2 regions of the Pinirhizobacter sp. genome follow, and region 2 is predicted to be linked to the other one. Evidence: predicted binding sites of a transcription regulator. Region 2 holds the regulator's gene; the other holds the start of a gene.
What was found. The regulator FliA, encoded in region 2, starts transcription of late flagellar genes. The targets are predictions, from matches to a motif close to TAAAGTTTNNCNNNCNNNGGCCGATAA.
Positions count from the first base shown of each region.

Region 1: VGM61_RS15265 (HD-GYP domain-containing protein) is a predicted target of FliA. The motif match lies at 4,513-4,539, and genes of this name have one in related genera.

Region 1 is NZ_DASYDG010000045.1:943-7,942, forward strand. It holds partial or broken gene VGM61_RS15245 (alpha/beta hydrolase) at 1-135, opposite strand, end outside; gene VGM61_RS15250 (YaeQ family protein) at 219-779, opposite strand; gene VGM61_RS15255 (oxidoreductase) at 887-1,915, shown strand; gene VGM61_RS15260 (GGDEF domain-containing phosphodiesterase) at 1,934-3,184, opposite strand; gene VGM61_RS15265 (HD-GYP domain-containing protein) at 3,181-4,398, opposite strand; gene msrA (peptide-methionine (S)-S-oxide reductase MsrA) at 4,617-5,303, shown strand; gene hutU (urocanate hydratase) at 5,316-6,986, opposite strand.
Region 2 is NZ_DASYDG010000010.1:38,592-45,591, forward strand. It holds gene VGM61_RS03085 (chemotaxis protein CheA) at 1-1,646, opposite strand, end outside; gene VGM61_RS03090 (protein phosphatase CheZ) at 1,657-2,304, opposite strand; gene cheY (chemotaxis response regulator CheY) at 2,313-2,711, opposite strand; gene VGM61_RS03100 (RNA polymerase sigma factor FliA) at 2,762-3,493, opposite strand; gene VGM61_RS03105 (MinD/ParA family ATP-binding protein) at 3,490-4,320, opposite strand; gene flhF (flagellar biosynthesis protein FlhF) at 4,431-5,750, opposite strand; gene flhA (flagellar biosynthesis protein FlhA) at 5,875-7,000, opposite strand, start outside.

The sequences.
Region 1 (7,000 bases), on a different contig from region 2:
GGTAACGAACACAAGCAGCCGACCGGACACCGGCGCGCTGGCGCTGGCGGGTAAGGTCACGGTGAAGCTGCGGTGGGCCGCGGTGGGCGCCAGCGCATAGGCACCGGCGGCGGCACCCAGGCCAAGGGCAAGCACGATCAGGACAAGGCGGAGCCGGGATGTCACCAGGAATTCCTTCGCACAAGAAGTCAGGGCGCCCATCCTAGCCGGACTGATCTTTAAGCGCGCGCCTCTTCCAGGGACCCTGCCAGCACGGTCAGTTCCACCGGGACGATGGCTTCTTCGCCCATCAGCTGGACGTGGCCATCCTGCACGAACAACTGCAGTTGCATGGTGCGCCGGGTAAGCGCGGCGAGCGCAGCGGTGGTGGCGGGTGCGATGTCGATCACAGTGACGTTCTTCGCCCGGCCAATGCCTGCTGCCGTCTTCTTCCACCAGACCTCGGCACCACGGCCGCCATAGGCGTACACCACCACGCGTTTAGCTCGCCCGCAGGCACGGCGGATGCGCTGTTCGTCGGGCTGGCCCACCTCGATCCACAGGTCGATCTCGCCGGTAAGCTCCTTGCGCCAGAGGTCCGGCTCGTCATCCGAACTCAGGCCCTTGCCGAAGGCCAGGGCGTCGTCGGCATGCAGGGCAAACGCCAGCAGCCGAACCATCATCCGCTCGTCGGTCTCCGACGGATGCTGGGCGATCGTCAGCGCATGAGGCTGGTAATAGTTGCGGTCCATGTCGCTGACCTGGAGGTCGGCCTTGAACACGATGGATTTAAGGGCCACGGGTTTTCGTTATGACGGGGCAATCACCCAGAATAGCACTGGCTCGCCGACAGCCGGTTCTGCCGCTGGCACTACACTCGGGAGCTTGCCCTCCAAGGAGAATCCCCATGGCCAGGATCGGCACCGGCCTCATCGGCTACGGCACGGCCGGCGCGTTCTTCCATGCGCCATTGATCGCGGCCGAAGCCGGCCTCGCCCTGCGTCGGGTGGCAAGCAGCCGCAGGCAGGCGATTGAAGCTGACCACCCCGGCGTGAATGTCGATGCCGACCCGGCGGCGCTGATCGCGGCGACAGATATCGAGCTGGTGGTCATCGCCACCCCCAACCAGACCCATCATCCCCTGGCCATGCAGGCACTCGCTGCCGGCAAGCACGTGGTGATCGATAAACCCATGGCGCTGGATCCTGGGCAGGCGCGCGAACTGATCGATGCCGCCGCCGATGCCAAGCGGATGCTAAGCGTGTTCCACAACCGCCGATGGGACGACGATTTCCTTACCGTGCAGGATCTCCTGGCTCGCGATGTTCTGGGCCAGGTCAATTACCTGGAATCGCACTTCGACCGTTACCGCCCGGCGATCAAGCCGGGATGGCGCGAAGGCACCGGGGAAGGCACGGGCGTCCTCTTCGACCTGGGCTCGCACCTGGCCGACCAGGCGCTGCATTTGTTCGGCATGCCTGAAGCCGTGACGGCCGATGTGCTGGTGCAGCGGCCCCAGGCGGCCGCCCCGGACTACTTCCACATTCAACTGCACTACGGCCGGCGCCGGGTGGTGCTGCATGGAACTTCGCTGGCCGCGGACCACGGTGCGCGTTTCATGGTGCACGGCGAACGTGGCAGCTTCACCACGCGTGGGCTCGATGGCCAGGAGGCACTATTGCGTGCCGGCCAGGGGCCTGGAAACGCCTCCTGGCCTCCCGCTGCCCGTCCGGGTGTGCTCACCTCGGGCGACGGAACGGAAACGGTCATGCCATTGCACACCGGTGCTTACACCCGTTACTACGCGGGTGTGGCGCGGGCGATCGTTGATGGTGTGCCACCGCCAGTGACCGGCGAGGAGGCCCTCGACGTGATGCGGGTAATCGTGGCGGCGCAGGCAAGTTCCATGGCGGGAAGGACGATGGCCCTGGATTGAAACCGTGAACGGGACGGGTCAGGCCGTGGCAGCAGCTTCGCGCGAACGCTCTTGCACATAGTGCAACGCAGGCGCCGGACGCCCGAGGTGATAGCCCTGCAGGTAGTCACAACCCATGCCGATCAGCTGGTCCATGGTGGCTGCGTCTTCAACGCCCTCGGCCACCGATTCCAGTTTCATGCGGCGGGCTACGTCGATCATCGCGCCGACCAGCTGGCCGGTATGGGAATCATCGGCCATGGTGCCCACGAACGACTTGTCGATCTTCAGTTCCGTTGCCGGAAAGTGCCGAAGGTACGAGAACGATGCATAACCGGTACCGAAGTCATCGATGGCCACCCGCACGCCCCGGTCGCGAAGCCGACGCAATACGCGCACGCTCATCTCAAGATCGGTAAGGATCGCCGTTTCGGTCACTTCCACGATCACGTTTTCAGCCGGCACGTTCCATATCTCCAGCGCGCCCAGGAACTGTTCCGTAAAGCCTCTTTCGACGAAAACGCGCGGTGACAGGTTCACCGAGACATCAAGCATGACATGCGCGTCGCGCATGGCCGCGGCGTGGCGGAGGCTGGCGTTGAGGTTCCAGCGCGTGAGCGGGACGATAAGGTCGCTACGCTCGGCAAACGGGATGAAATCCGAGGGCATCACCATGCCGCGCGTGGCCGATGTCCACCGGCTGAGCGATTCGACGCGGGCAACCTTTCCACTTTCGCAATGTACCTGGGGCTGGAAGTAGACCTCCAGGCGATTGGCTTCGATGTCGTCGCGAAGTTCACCGTAGAGGATCTCGATCCGGGTGCCTTCGGTCTCGTACATGGCGAACGGTTCGCCGGTGCGTATGGCTTCGTCATGGGCCATCTCGGCCCGGCGGCACAGCAGCTCGGCATCCACACCGTGTTCAGCGTAAAGGGCAGCACCCACCACCGCTCGACCGATCCACGGGCGGCCTGGGCAGGCGAGGGGTTCTTCGAAGGCACTCATAAGCCGCGTGGCCGCAAGCAAGGCATGCGTAGGGTTACGCAACGCCGGGAGTACCGCGATGAAGGTATCCTCGCCTGCTTCGAACACCCTGTCCACGTGGCGCAACAGCCGCTCGATGCGCGCGTACGCCGCGCGCATGATCTGATTGCCGAAGTCGTAGCCGTGGCGCAGCTGCGCCTCGCGCATGCCGCGCAGCCGCAGCACCAGTACGCCGCAGATCGCGTCCTCGGCCTGCCTGTCCAGCATCACCTGGATCGCACTGAACAGGTTGGCCCGCGGTGTCATGACAGGAAATAGTCCGCAGGATCAATGCCGTAAGCACCCACCGGCAGCGTTCGGATGACTTCGCGACGATCCTCACCCGTCTCTGCGATAAGGTCGACCACGATGAAGTCCGCGGTGGGCGACTTGGTACGGTCGGTAAGGATCACCACCTTCGGCTGCAGGCGACGGGACTGGTTCTGCACCATCACGATGGCCACTTCGCCACTGTTGAGTTCCACCAGGGACCCCGTGGGATACACGCCCAGGCAGGCCTGGAACTGCTCCACCAGTTCGCCCTGGAACTCTGTCTCTCGCGCACTGTAGATGCGACGCAGGGCCTGGTGGCGTGAGAGCGCCGCGGCGTGTGGCCGCGAGGAGCACATCGCGTGGTAAGTGTCGATGATCGCGCCCATGCGACCGGCCAGCGGAATGGCCGTGCCGGCCAGGCCATCGGGATAACCGCTGCCGTCAACGCGCTCATGGTGCGTGCGGACCATGTCGCGCACTTCACTGTCGAGCATGGCTGACCGGTCGAGGATATCCATCCCTTCGGCCACGTGGGTGCGCACCAGCATCATTTCGTCGTATTCGAGCGGTCCTTGCCTTGCGAACAATTCCTCCGGCAGCTGCGACTTGCCAACGTCCAGCAACAGGCCGCCTGCAGCCATGCTGACGATGGTCTCCTCGGCGAAGCCCATGTGACGGCCGAAAGATGCAGCCAGGGCACTGCAGCCGATCGCATGGTTATAGATGTAGCTATCGCGCCGGCGCAGGGCGTCGATCCAGAAGAAGGCATCGCTGGAGCGCAATATGCTTTCCACCAGGGGGCGGACCGCGCGGTCGACGTCCTCCGGCGAGATCACGCCGGTATCGGCAATGTCCTGCATGATCTTGCCGATCGACTGCGTGGCATTGTCGAAGGCTTCCCGGGCGCGTGGCGCCTCTTCGTCGAATGTTGCCGTGTCGGCGTATACCACCGCGCGCTGGAAGCGGTTGCCGCTCTGGATCCGCTTGCGCAACGACTGCAGGCGGGTATCGGCCGCCACCCGACGCTGTGCATCGACGTAGACGAACTCGCACCATGTCGCGAGGCTCTCGATATCGTCAGGCGATCCGATCTCGATGCCCTGCAGGGGAAAGGGGGTGCCGTCCCATGGCCGGTCAAGCCGGCACACGAACATGCCGATCTCCAGGTTCCCCACGTCCACCCTGCGTTCGACCAGTTCGTAGGCCACGTCTCACCCCAATGCCAGCCATTGCCATAATCGCCGCGCCATCAACAGGTTAGCGAATGACCCCGATGTATCTGGCGCCGCGAAGGCTTCTCGTCGACAGCAGGCTACAGATCATTATCGACATGGCCCCCGCTAACTTGATAGGGCTGTATGGAATCGGGCCATTCACCGGTCTTCTTGGCAGGGCCCTTCCGGCCCATGCAGCGAGGTTGTCTCCCATGATCCGTCGTCTTCCCCTGGTCGCCGCCCTGGCCATTGCCGCCACCTGTGCTGGCTTCGCCTACGCACACACCGAAGGTCTCGCCCTGCCCGATCCCGTCGCTTCATCTACGACCGCCGCCGGCGGCGATGAGGTGGCCGTGTTCGCAGGCGGCTGCTTCTGGGGTATCGAGGCCGTCTTCGAACACACCAAGGGAGTGAAATCGGCGACCACCGGCTATTCCGGTGGCGAGGCTAAAACCGCTCACTACGACGAAGTCAGCGACGGTGACACCGGCCACGCGGAGTCCGTCCGCGTGGTGTACGACCCAAAACAGGTGAGCTACGGCACCCTGTTGAAGGTGTTCTTCTCCGTGGGGCTCGACCCCACCGAGAAAGATCGCCAGGGCCCTGATTCCGGCACGCAGTACCGCTCGGTCGTATTCACCACGTCAGCCGGCCAGCAGCGCGAGGCATCCGCGTACATCGCGCAGCTGGACAAGGCCAAGGTGTTCGACGCGCCGATCGTGACCCAGGTGCAGCCACTGAAGGCCTTCTACCCGGCCGAGAGCTACCACCAGGACTACGCACGGCTTCACCCCGACAGCATGTACATCGTGATCAACGATGCGCCGAAGGTGGCCAACCTGAAGAAACTGTATCCGGCGCTATACCGTGACTGGACGCAGGCGACCGCGTCACGGTGACAGCCACGAATCTCAGGTCATCGGCAGGTTAAGCCCCTGCTCCCTCGCGCAGGCAATGGCATCGGGATATCCCGCATCGGCGTGGCGCATCACGCCAGTGCCGGGATCGTTCCACAGCACGCGCGCGATGCGGCGGTCGGCATCGGCGGTACCGTCGCAGACAATCACCACGCCTGAGTGCTGGCTGTAACCCATGCCCACGCCACCGCCGTGATGCAGGCTTACCCAGGTTGCGCCACCGGCCACGTTAAGCATGGCGTTCAGCAGCGGCCAGTCGCTTACCGCGTCGCTGCCATCGCGCATGGCTTCGGTCTCGCGGTTGGGGCTGGCAACGGAACCTGAATCAAGGTGGTCACGACCAATCACCACGGGCGCTTTCAGTTCACCGTTGCGAACCATCTCGTTGAAGGCAAGGCCAAGCTTGTGGCGGACACCCAGGCCCACCCAGCAGATGCGCGCGGGCAGGCCCTGGAAGCTGATGCGTTCGCGGGCCATGTCCAGCCAGCGATGCAGGTTGGTGTCGTCGGGGATCAGTTCCTTGACCTTGGCGTCGGTCTTGTAGATGTCTTCCGGATCGCCTGAGAGCGCCACCCAGCGGAATGGTCCGATGCCGCGGCAGAACAGCGGCCGCACGAATGCCGGAACGAAGCCGGGGAAGTCGAATGCGTTGGAAAGCCCCTCGTTCTTGGCCATCTGGCGGATGTTGTTGCCATAGTCGAAGGTGGGTACGCCCTGGGCATGAAAGGCCAGCATGGCTTCCACGTGGGTGCGCATGGAACGCATCGCCGCGTCACGGGTGGCCTCGGGCTCGGACTTCCTCCGCTCGAACCATTCCTCCACCGTCCAGCCAGTGGGCAGGTAACCATTCACCGGGTCATGCGCGCTGGTCTGGTCGGTGACGGCATCCGGCCGCACGCCGCGGCGCACCAGCTCGGGCAACACGTCGGCGGCGTTGCCAAGCAGCGCCACGGATTTTGCCTCACCTGCCGCGGTGTACTTCGCGATCCGCGCCAGCGCGTCGTCGAGATCGGTGGCCTGCTCGTCGACATAACGGGTTTTCAGGCGGAAATCGATGCGGCTCTGCTGGCATTCAATGGTGAGCGACGATGCACCGGCAAGGCTTGCCGCAAGTGGCTGTGCGCCACCCATGCCGCCCAGGCCCGCGGTGAGGACCCACTTGCCCGCAAGACTTCCGCCGTAGTGCTGGCGGCCCATTTCGACGAAGGTCTCGTAGGTACCCTGCACGATGCCCTGCGAGCCGATGTAGATCCAGGAACCTGCGGTCATCTGGCCATACATCATCAAGCCCTTGCGATCGAGCTCGTTGAAGTGTTCCCAATTGGCCCAGGCCGGCACCAGGTTGGAATTGGCGATCAGCACGCGAGGGGCGTCGCCGTGGGTGGGAAACACGCCCACGGGCTTGCCCGATTGCACCAGCAGGGTTTCGTCGTCCCGCAGCTCGCGCAGGGCACGCAGGATGGCGTCGAAGCATTCCCAGTTACGCGCTGCCCGGCCAATGCCGCCATAAACCACCAGTTCCGCAGGGTTCTCCGCCACGTCCGGATCGAGGTTGTTCTGCAGCATGCGGAACGGCGCCTCGGTAAGCCAGCTGCGACAGCTTAAGTGTGTGCCGCGCGGGGCACGGACGATGCGGGTGGTGTCGATGCGGGTGGGTGCGGTCATGATGCCCTCGGCGC
Region 2 (7,000 bases):
GCCAGGGTCAGGGGGACCGACAGGCGGATTTCGCTGCCACGTCCGGCCAGTGAATCGATCGCCAGGGTGCCGCCAAGCTCGACGATCTTGGTCTTGACCACGTCCATGCCCACGCCGCGGCCGGAGATGTCCGACACCTGGGCACGGGTGGAGAACCCCGGGCGGAAAATCAGTTCGAAACATTCGGTGGTGTCCAGGCGTGCGGCCTGTTCTTCGTCCAGAAGACCCTTTTCCACCGCCTTGCGACGCAGGACTTCCGGGTCCATGCCACGACCGTCGTCGGCCACCGTGATGATGATGCGGTCGCCTACCTGGGCTGCGGCTAGACGCACGGTACCCTGCGCGCGCTTCTTCAGCCGCGTGCGGTCGGCAGGATCCTCGATGCCGTGGTCGACGGCATTGCGCAACAGATGGATGAGTGGATCGGCCAACGCCTCGACCACGGTGCGGTCAAGATCGGTTTCCTCACCCTCGGTCTTCAATTCGATGTCCTTGCCCAGCTGGCGGGCAAGGTCGCGCACGATGCGCGGGAAACGCTGGAACAGCTTGCCGATCGGCTGCATCCGCATGCGCAGCACCGCGTTCTGCAGGTCAGCTGCCACTCGTTCGAGTTCGGCGACGGCGCGGTTCATCGCCTCGCCCTGGCCACCGCCTGCCAGCATGGAAAGGCGGTTGCGCACCAGGACCAGTTCGCCGGCAGCATTGACCAGGCCGTCCAGGCGGGCGGTATCGACGCGGACGGTGCTATCGGCCGTCGCGGTTGAACGAGCCGGGGTGGAAGCGGCCGGGGTGACCGCAGCGCGCGCGGGCGTGGCTGCATCCACCGGCGCGGCCGTCGCGGCGGGGGAAACAGCACCGGCGGCAGGAGCCACACTACCCGGACCTTTCCCCGTGCCATGCAGGGCGTCTAGCATGGCTTCAAATTCATCATCGTCGATGGCGGTGCTGGACGGGGCCTTCGCGGCCGGCATCACGGGTGCAGGGGCCGCGTCGGCGATGGCCTCGACCGTGCCTGGTGCGCCACCGGCGCCATAAAGGGAATCGAGCAACGCTTCGAATTCATCGTCACCGATCGGCGCGTCGCCGGTGGCCGATACCGGTTTGGCTGGCACGAGCGCGACCGCTGCTTCGTGGCCTCGGCCCACGCGCGCGGCGGCGATCAGGGCCTCGAATTCATCGTCGATCGGGTCCACGCAGACCGGATCCGCACAAGGGCCGGCCACCGCCCCGGCCACGGGCTCAGGCACGCTTACCGCGTCGACATCCTGCTGCGACTCCAGGCGGCGCAACAGGCTCGCCGGTGCCTCGCGCAGGGTCTCGCCCGCATCACAGGCGCGCATCATGTCGTTGAGCAGGTCAAGCGATTCCAGCAACGCGTCCATGTGCGCTGAGTTCAGGAGCAAGGTGTGGTTACGGGCCTGGTTCAGCAGATCCTCGGCGCGATGGCAAAGCGCCACCATCGGATCGAAACCGAGGAATCCCGCGCCGCCCTTCACGGTGTGGAAGGCACGGAATACCGCGTTCAACAACTCCGTGTCGCCCGGCATGGTTTCCAGTTCCACCAGCTGTTCGCCGAGACGGTCCAACAGCTCCCCGGCCTCGACCAGGAAAACATTGACCAACTCGCTGTCCAGCTCGACGCTCATCTTCTATTCCTTAGAAGCCGAATTCACTGAGCATGCGATCGACCTCGTCCTGGGCGACACGGTCGTTCGCCGGCGCGGCGGCCGCGCCGGCAAGGGTGCCGGTCAGGCGCACCAGTTCGAGCAGCGAGGCGTCGACCTTGCCCAGGAAATCGGCAACCTTGCGCACGCGCTGGCCGGAAAGATCCTGCCAGGACTGCGCTTCCACCATCTCGCCCAGGCCCGCGTCGGCGGCCACGGCGAATTCATCGACGTGGGAAGCCAGGGCGAAAGCGGCGGCGGAGAAATCGGTGCTGGCCGGGTCCACGGCCATCAACTCGTCGGCCTCGCGCGAAAGCGCCTGCACCTGCGGGCGAAGCTGTTCGGAGAAGTCCAGGCTGCGATGGGCTGCGGTGGCGCTCATCTCCAGCACGTCGATGAGATGTTTGCGGGCGTCACCCATGTTGCCGGGCTCGCCGTTGGAGGATATGTCCGAGGACAGGCGGCGAACGGCGTCGTGCAGGTCGCGGGCAAGGCAACCCATGGCACGGAAAAGATGCTGCTCACGGCTGCGGATGAGGGTATCCAGGGCCTGTTCGAAGTCGGCGCGGTCGCCTGAGTCGAGCAGTTCGCGCAACGCCGGGGGCACGTCATGGCCCAACGGGGAGATCATCGTGTTCATGGCTGGCCTTAGCTCGCGGCCGCGAGGCGTTCGAAGATGCGGTCGAGTTTTTCCTTCAGCGTGACGGCGGTGAACGGCTTGACCACATAGCCGTTCACACCGCTTTGCGCTGCCGCGATGATCTGGTCGCGGTTGTTTTCGGCGGTGACCATCAACACCGGCAGGTGTTTGAGCGCGGCGTCGGCGCGGATGGCGCGCAGCAGCTCGATGCCGGTCATGTTGGGCATGTTCCAGTCGGTCACCACCAGGTCGAACGAGGCCGCGCGCAGTGATGCGAGCGCGGTGACGCCGTCCTCGGCCTCGGCGATGGCGGTATTGGTGAAGCCGAGTTCGACCAGGAGGTTCCTGACGATACGGCGCATGGTGGAGAAATCGTCCACCACCAGGATTTTCATGTTCTTGTCCAAAACGTCTCTCCGCGATGCGTTCGCGCTACTTCTTTGTTCGTCGGGGCTTTTCAGGCCCGCTCGCGCCAGCCACCCATGCGGGCGCGGAGGCGGATCAGGGCTTGTCCGTGGATCTGGCACACGCGCGACTCGCTTACGCCGAGGATGGCGCCGACCTCCTTGAGGTTCAGCTCCTGCTCGTAATAGAGCGACATGACCAGTTTTTCGCGTTCGGGTAGGGAGTCGATCGAGTCGGCCAGGGCCTCGCGCATGCCTTCGCGCTCGAAGAGCGCATCCGGACCCTGGGCGTCGGGGTCGGCCACATCGATGGCCGAGCCTTCGTCACCCTCGGGGGCCGACAGCGACAGCAGGCGGGCGCCCGCGGCATCGGCGAGGATCTGGTTGTATTCGAGCGCATCGATGCCAAGACGCTTCATCACTTCCGCGTCGTCGGCGTCGGCGCCGGTCTCGTTCTCGATCTGTCGCGTCACCTCCGCTACTTCACGTACCTTGCGATGGACCGAGCGGGGCGTCCAGTCCGTCTTGCGCAGCTCATCGAGCATGGCGCCACGGATGCGGATGCCCGCGTATGTCTCAAAACTGGCCGCGCGCGTCGGCGAAAAATTCCTCGCCGCCTCGAGCAGGCCGATCATGCCGGCCTGGATCAGGTCGCCCACGTCCACACTCGCCGGCAGGCGCCCCATCAAGTGGTAGGCGATCCTGCGGACCAGCGGCGCGTGGATACGCACCAGCTCATCCGCCGGGATACGCGAAACCTCCAGGTATTCGGTGGCGACGCTCATGACGGCAACCCTCCCATCGGACGGGGGCGCTCGCTGAAAAAGCCGATGCGACCCTGGGCGCGACGCTCGGGTTCGCCCCATGTATCGACCGCACGTGCCAGATTCTTGAATCCGAGCGCCGAACGGCTGCTTGGCCATGCTTCGACGACCGCCGCCTGGCGACGGATCGCCTGGCGCAGGTATTCGTCGTGGGGGACCATCCCCATGAAGTCCAGGGACACGTCCAGGAAGCGTCCGGTCACCCGGGAAAGCTTCTCGAACAACTGTTTACCTTCCTGTGCATGACGGACCATGTTGGCCACGATGCGGAAACGGGGGACGTCGAATTCGCGCGAGAGCACCTTGATCAGGGCATAGGCGTCGGTGAGCGAGGTCGGCTCGTCGCAGACCACCACCACCACGTCGTCGGCGGCGGCGGCGAACATCGACACGCTGTCGGACAGGCCCGCGGCGGTATCGACGATGAGAAATTCAGGGCGGACGGTGAGCTCGTCGAAGGCGCGGATCACCGCGGCGTGCTCGACATTGGGCAGTTGCGCCATGCGCCGGGTGCCGGAGGTGGCCGGGATCACCTTCAGGCCGTGGCGTGAATCGGTGATCAGTTCCTCCAGCCGGGCGCTGCCTTCGAGCAGGTGGCCCAGGTGGCGCGTGGGCTGCAGGCCCAGCAGTACGTCGACGTTGGCCATGCCAAGGTCGGCATCCAGCAACAAGGTGTCGCGGCCACCCATGGCCAGGGCCATGGCGAGGTTCACCGCCGTGGTGGTCTTGCCGACACCGCCCTTGCCGCCGGCCACCGCGATGGTGCGGCAGGGCTGGCGGTCGCCGATAAAGGCCAGTCCCGCGGCCTGGTGGGCGGCGACGGCGAGGTCGTTGCTGCTGGGCGGCGAAGACATCTGCAGGTAACTTCCGATTGCGAGGTTCATGGGGATTCCGTTGCTCACGCCAGGGCGGGTTGGGCGACGCCGAAGCGGTCGGCAAGCAGGACATCGTCGGGTTCCGCCTGGCCGGTCTTGACCAGTTGGGCCGCGCGGAGGACGAGCTTTCGCGCATCCGCCGTGGCGATGTCTTCGGGTACACGCTGACCGTCCGTGGTGTAGTCCAGGGGCAGCCCGCTGCGAATCAATGCAGAAAGCGCGCCACCGAGCAGGGGGGACTCGTCGAGCTTGGTCAGGATCACCGCCTGGGGCTTCAACGGCTGGTAGGCGCGTACCGCATGTTCCATGGCCTGGGCCTGGGCATTGGCCGCCAGTACCAGGCAAACGCGCACATCGGACGCCGCCCTCAGCGTCTCGAACTGGCTTTGCAGGCGCGGATCGGTGCCGGCAAGGCCGGCGGTGTCCACCAGCACGGTGTGGTGGCCTCGCAACTGGCCGAGCACCGTGCGCAGGCTTGCCGCGTCGTGGGCGGCGTGCACCCGCACGCCAAGCAGGCGGCCGTAGTGCTCCATCTGGGCCGCGGCGCCGATGCGGTACTGGTCTGTGGTGATCAGGGTGACGTTATTCGCGCCATGGCGAAGCACCGCGCGGGCGGCAAGCTTGGCAATAGTGGTGGTTTTGCCAACACCCGTGGGGCCGACCAGGGCGACGATGCCGCCGAGCTGGTCGATCTCGCGGCCACTGACGGTAATGTGCCGGGACAGCAGCCCCAGCGGCAGGTACCGCGACTGTTCAACCGTCATCTTGGCGGGTAGTTCCGCCGTGAGCATGCGCGCCACGTCTGAATCCAGGCCCATGCGGGTGAGCTCGCGCAGCACGCGGGCCTGCAGGGGCTGCTCGCGGTCGAGCTGGTTCCAGCCCAGGCTGGACAGCTGGATCTGCAGCATTTCCTTCAGCTGGTTCAGTTCTTCGCGCATGCCGTTGACGGCGATGTCCTGACCCGGCACCCGGGTAGCGGCGCGGACGGCGTCGGCGACGGAAGCGGCCAGGGCCGCGGTGCCGTAGCGGGTCGCCCCGGAGCGCGGGGTGGTGGGCGCAAGGTGACGCTCAGCGGCGGGTTCGGCCTCGGCCTGGCCCCTGGGGGCCGCTTTCGGGGCGACGATCGGCGGCAGCTCGGCCCGGGGCGAGGGAGCCGGCTCGCGCTCGGCGCTGTGTCCCGCAGCCTCGCGCACCAGCGCCTCGTCGTAGTCGAGCGCGGCGATGATCTCGATGCCCTCGGCGATGCGGCGGGAGGACAGGATCACCGAATCGGGACCTTGTTCCTCACGCACTTCCCGCATGGCCTGGCGCATGTCGGCGGCAACGAATCGTTTGATCTTCATGGCGTGGATCCGGAATGCGTGGCGGGGGTCAAGGCGTTGGCGTTAATGGCGGCAACGGCGGCGTTCCGTCGCATCTCGTGGGTTTTCCGTCGTGTGCCGTTCATTGCTCGCCCTACCCCTTCTCTTAGCGTCCCAGTGCCGTGACCAGCCGCACGCGGCGGTTGTCCGGCACCTCGTTGTAGGCAAGTACGTGCAGGTTCTGTGCCACGTGGCGAGTGAAGCGGGCGAGCCACGGCCGCAGGTTCGGGGCGACCAGCAAAACCGCAGGTTCACCCGCGATTTCCTGCCGCCGGGCGGCCTCGGCGACGCTCTGCTGGAGGCGCTCGGCCAGGCCAGGCTCTACCGCCGCGCCAGCCACGCCACCACCTTGCAGTGAGCCCAGGAGGATCTGTTCCAGGTCCGGCGCCAGGGTAATGACGGGGATCTCCGACCCCATGCCGGCGATCTCCTGGACGATCTGCCTCCCCAGGGCTACGCGGACGGCGGACGAAAGCACGCCGGGATCCTGACTCTGGCCGGCGTGTTCCGCCAAGGATTCGACGATGCCGCGCATGTTGCGCACCGGCACGCGCTCGGCAAGAAGGTTCTGCAGCACCTTCACAACCACGCCCAGCGACAGGCGCTTGGGCACGAGGTCCTCCACCAGCTTCGGCGCTGTGGCCGCCAGGCGGTCGAGCATCTGCTGCACGTCCTGGTGACCCAGGAGCTCATGGGCATGACCGCCCAGGATGTGCGAAAGATGGGTGGCGATCACGGTGGCCGGATCCACCACCGTGTAGCCCAGCGACTGCGCATGTTCGCGCAGGCCCGGCTCGATCCACACCGCCGGCAGGCCGAAGGCAGGATCGGTGGTGGCGATACCGTTCAACGCGCCGTGCACGCGGCCCGGGTCGATCGCCAGCATCCGTTCGTTGTGGATCTCCGCCTCGCCCATCGGTACGCCCATCAGGCTGATCCGATACGAATGCGGGCCCAGGTCCAGGTTGTCGCGAATGTGCACCGCCGGCACCAGGAAACCCAGTTCCTGCGAGAGCTTGCGACGGACCGACTTGATCCGGCCCATCAGCTCGCCGCCCTGGTTCTTGTCCACCAGCGGAATCAGGCGATAACCCACCTCAAGGCCGATGGTGTCGACGCTTGCCACGTCTTCCCACGACAGCTCCAGCTTCTCGCCGGACACCGGCGCCTCGGGCGGAGCCTCCAGGGCGCGCCGGGTGGCCGCGGCCACCTCCTGGCGGCGCTTGTTCAAG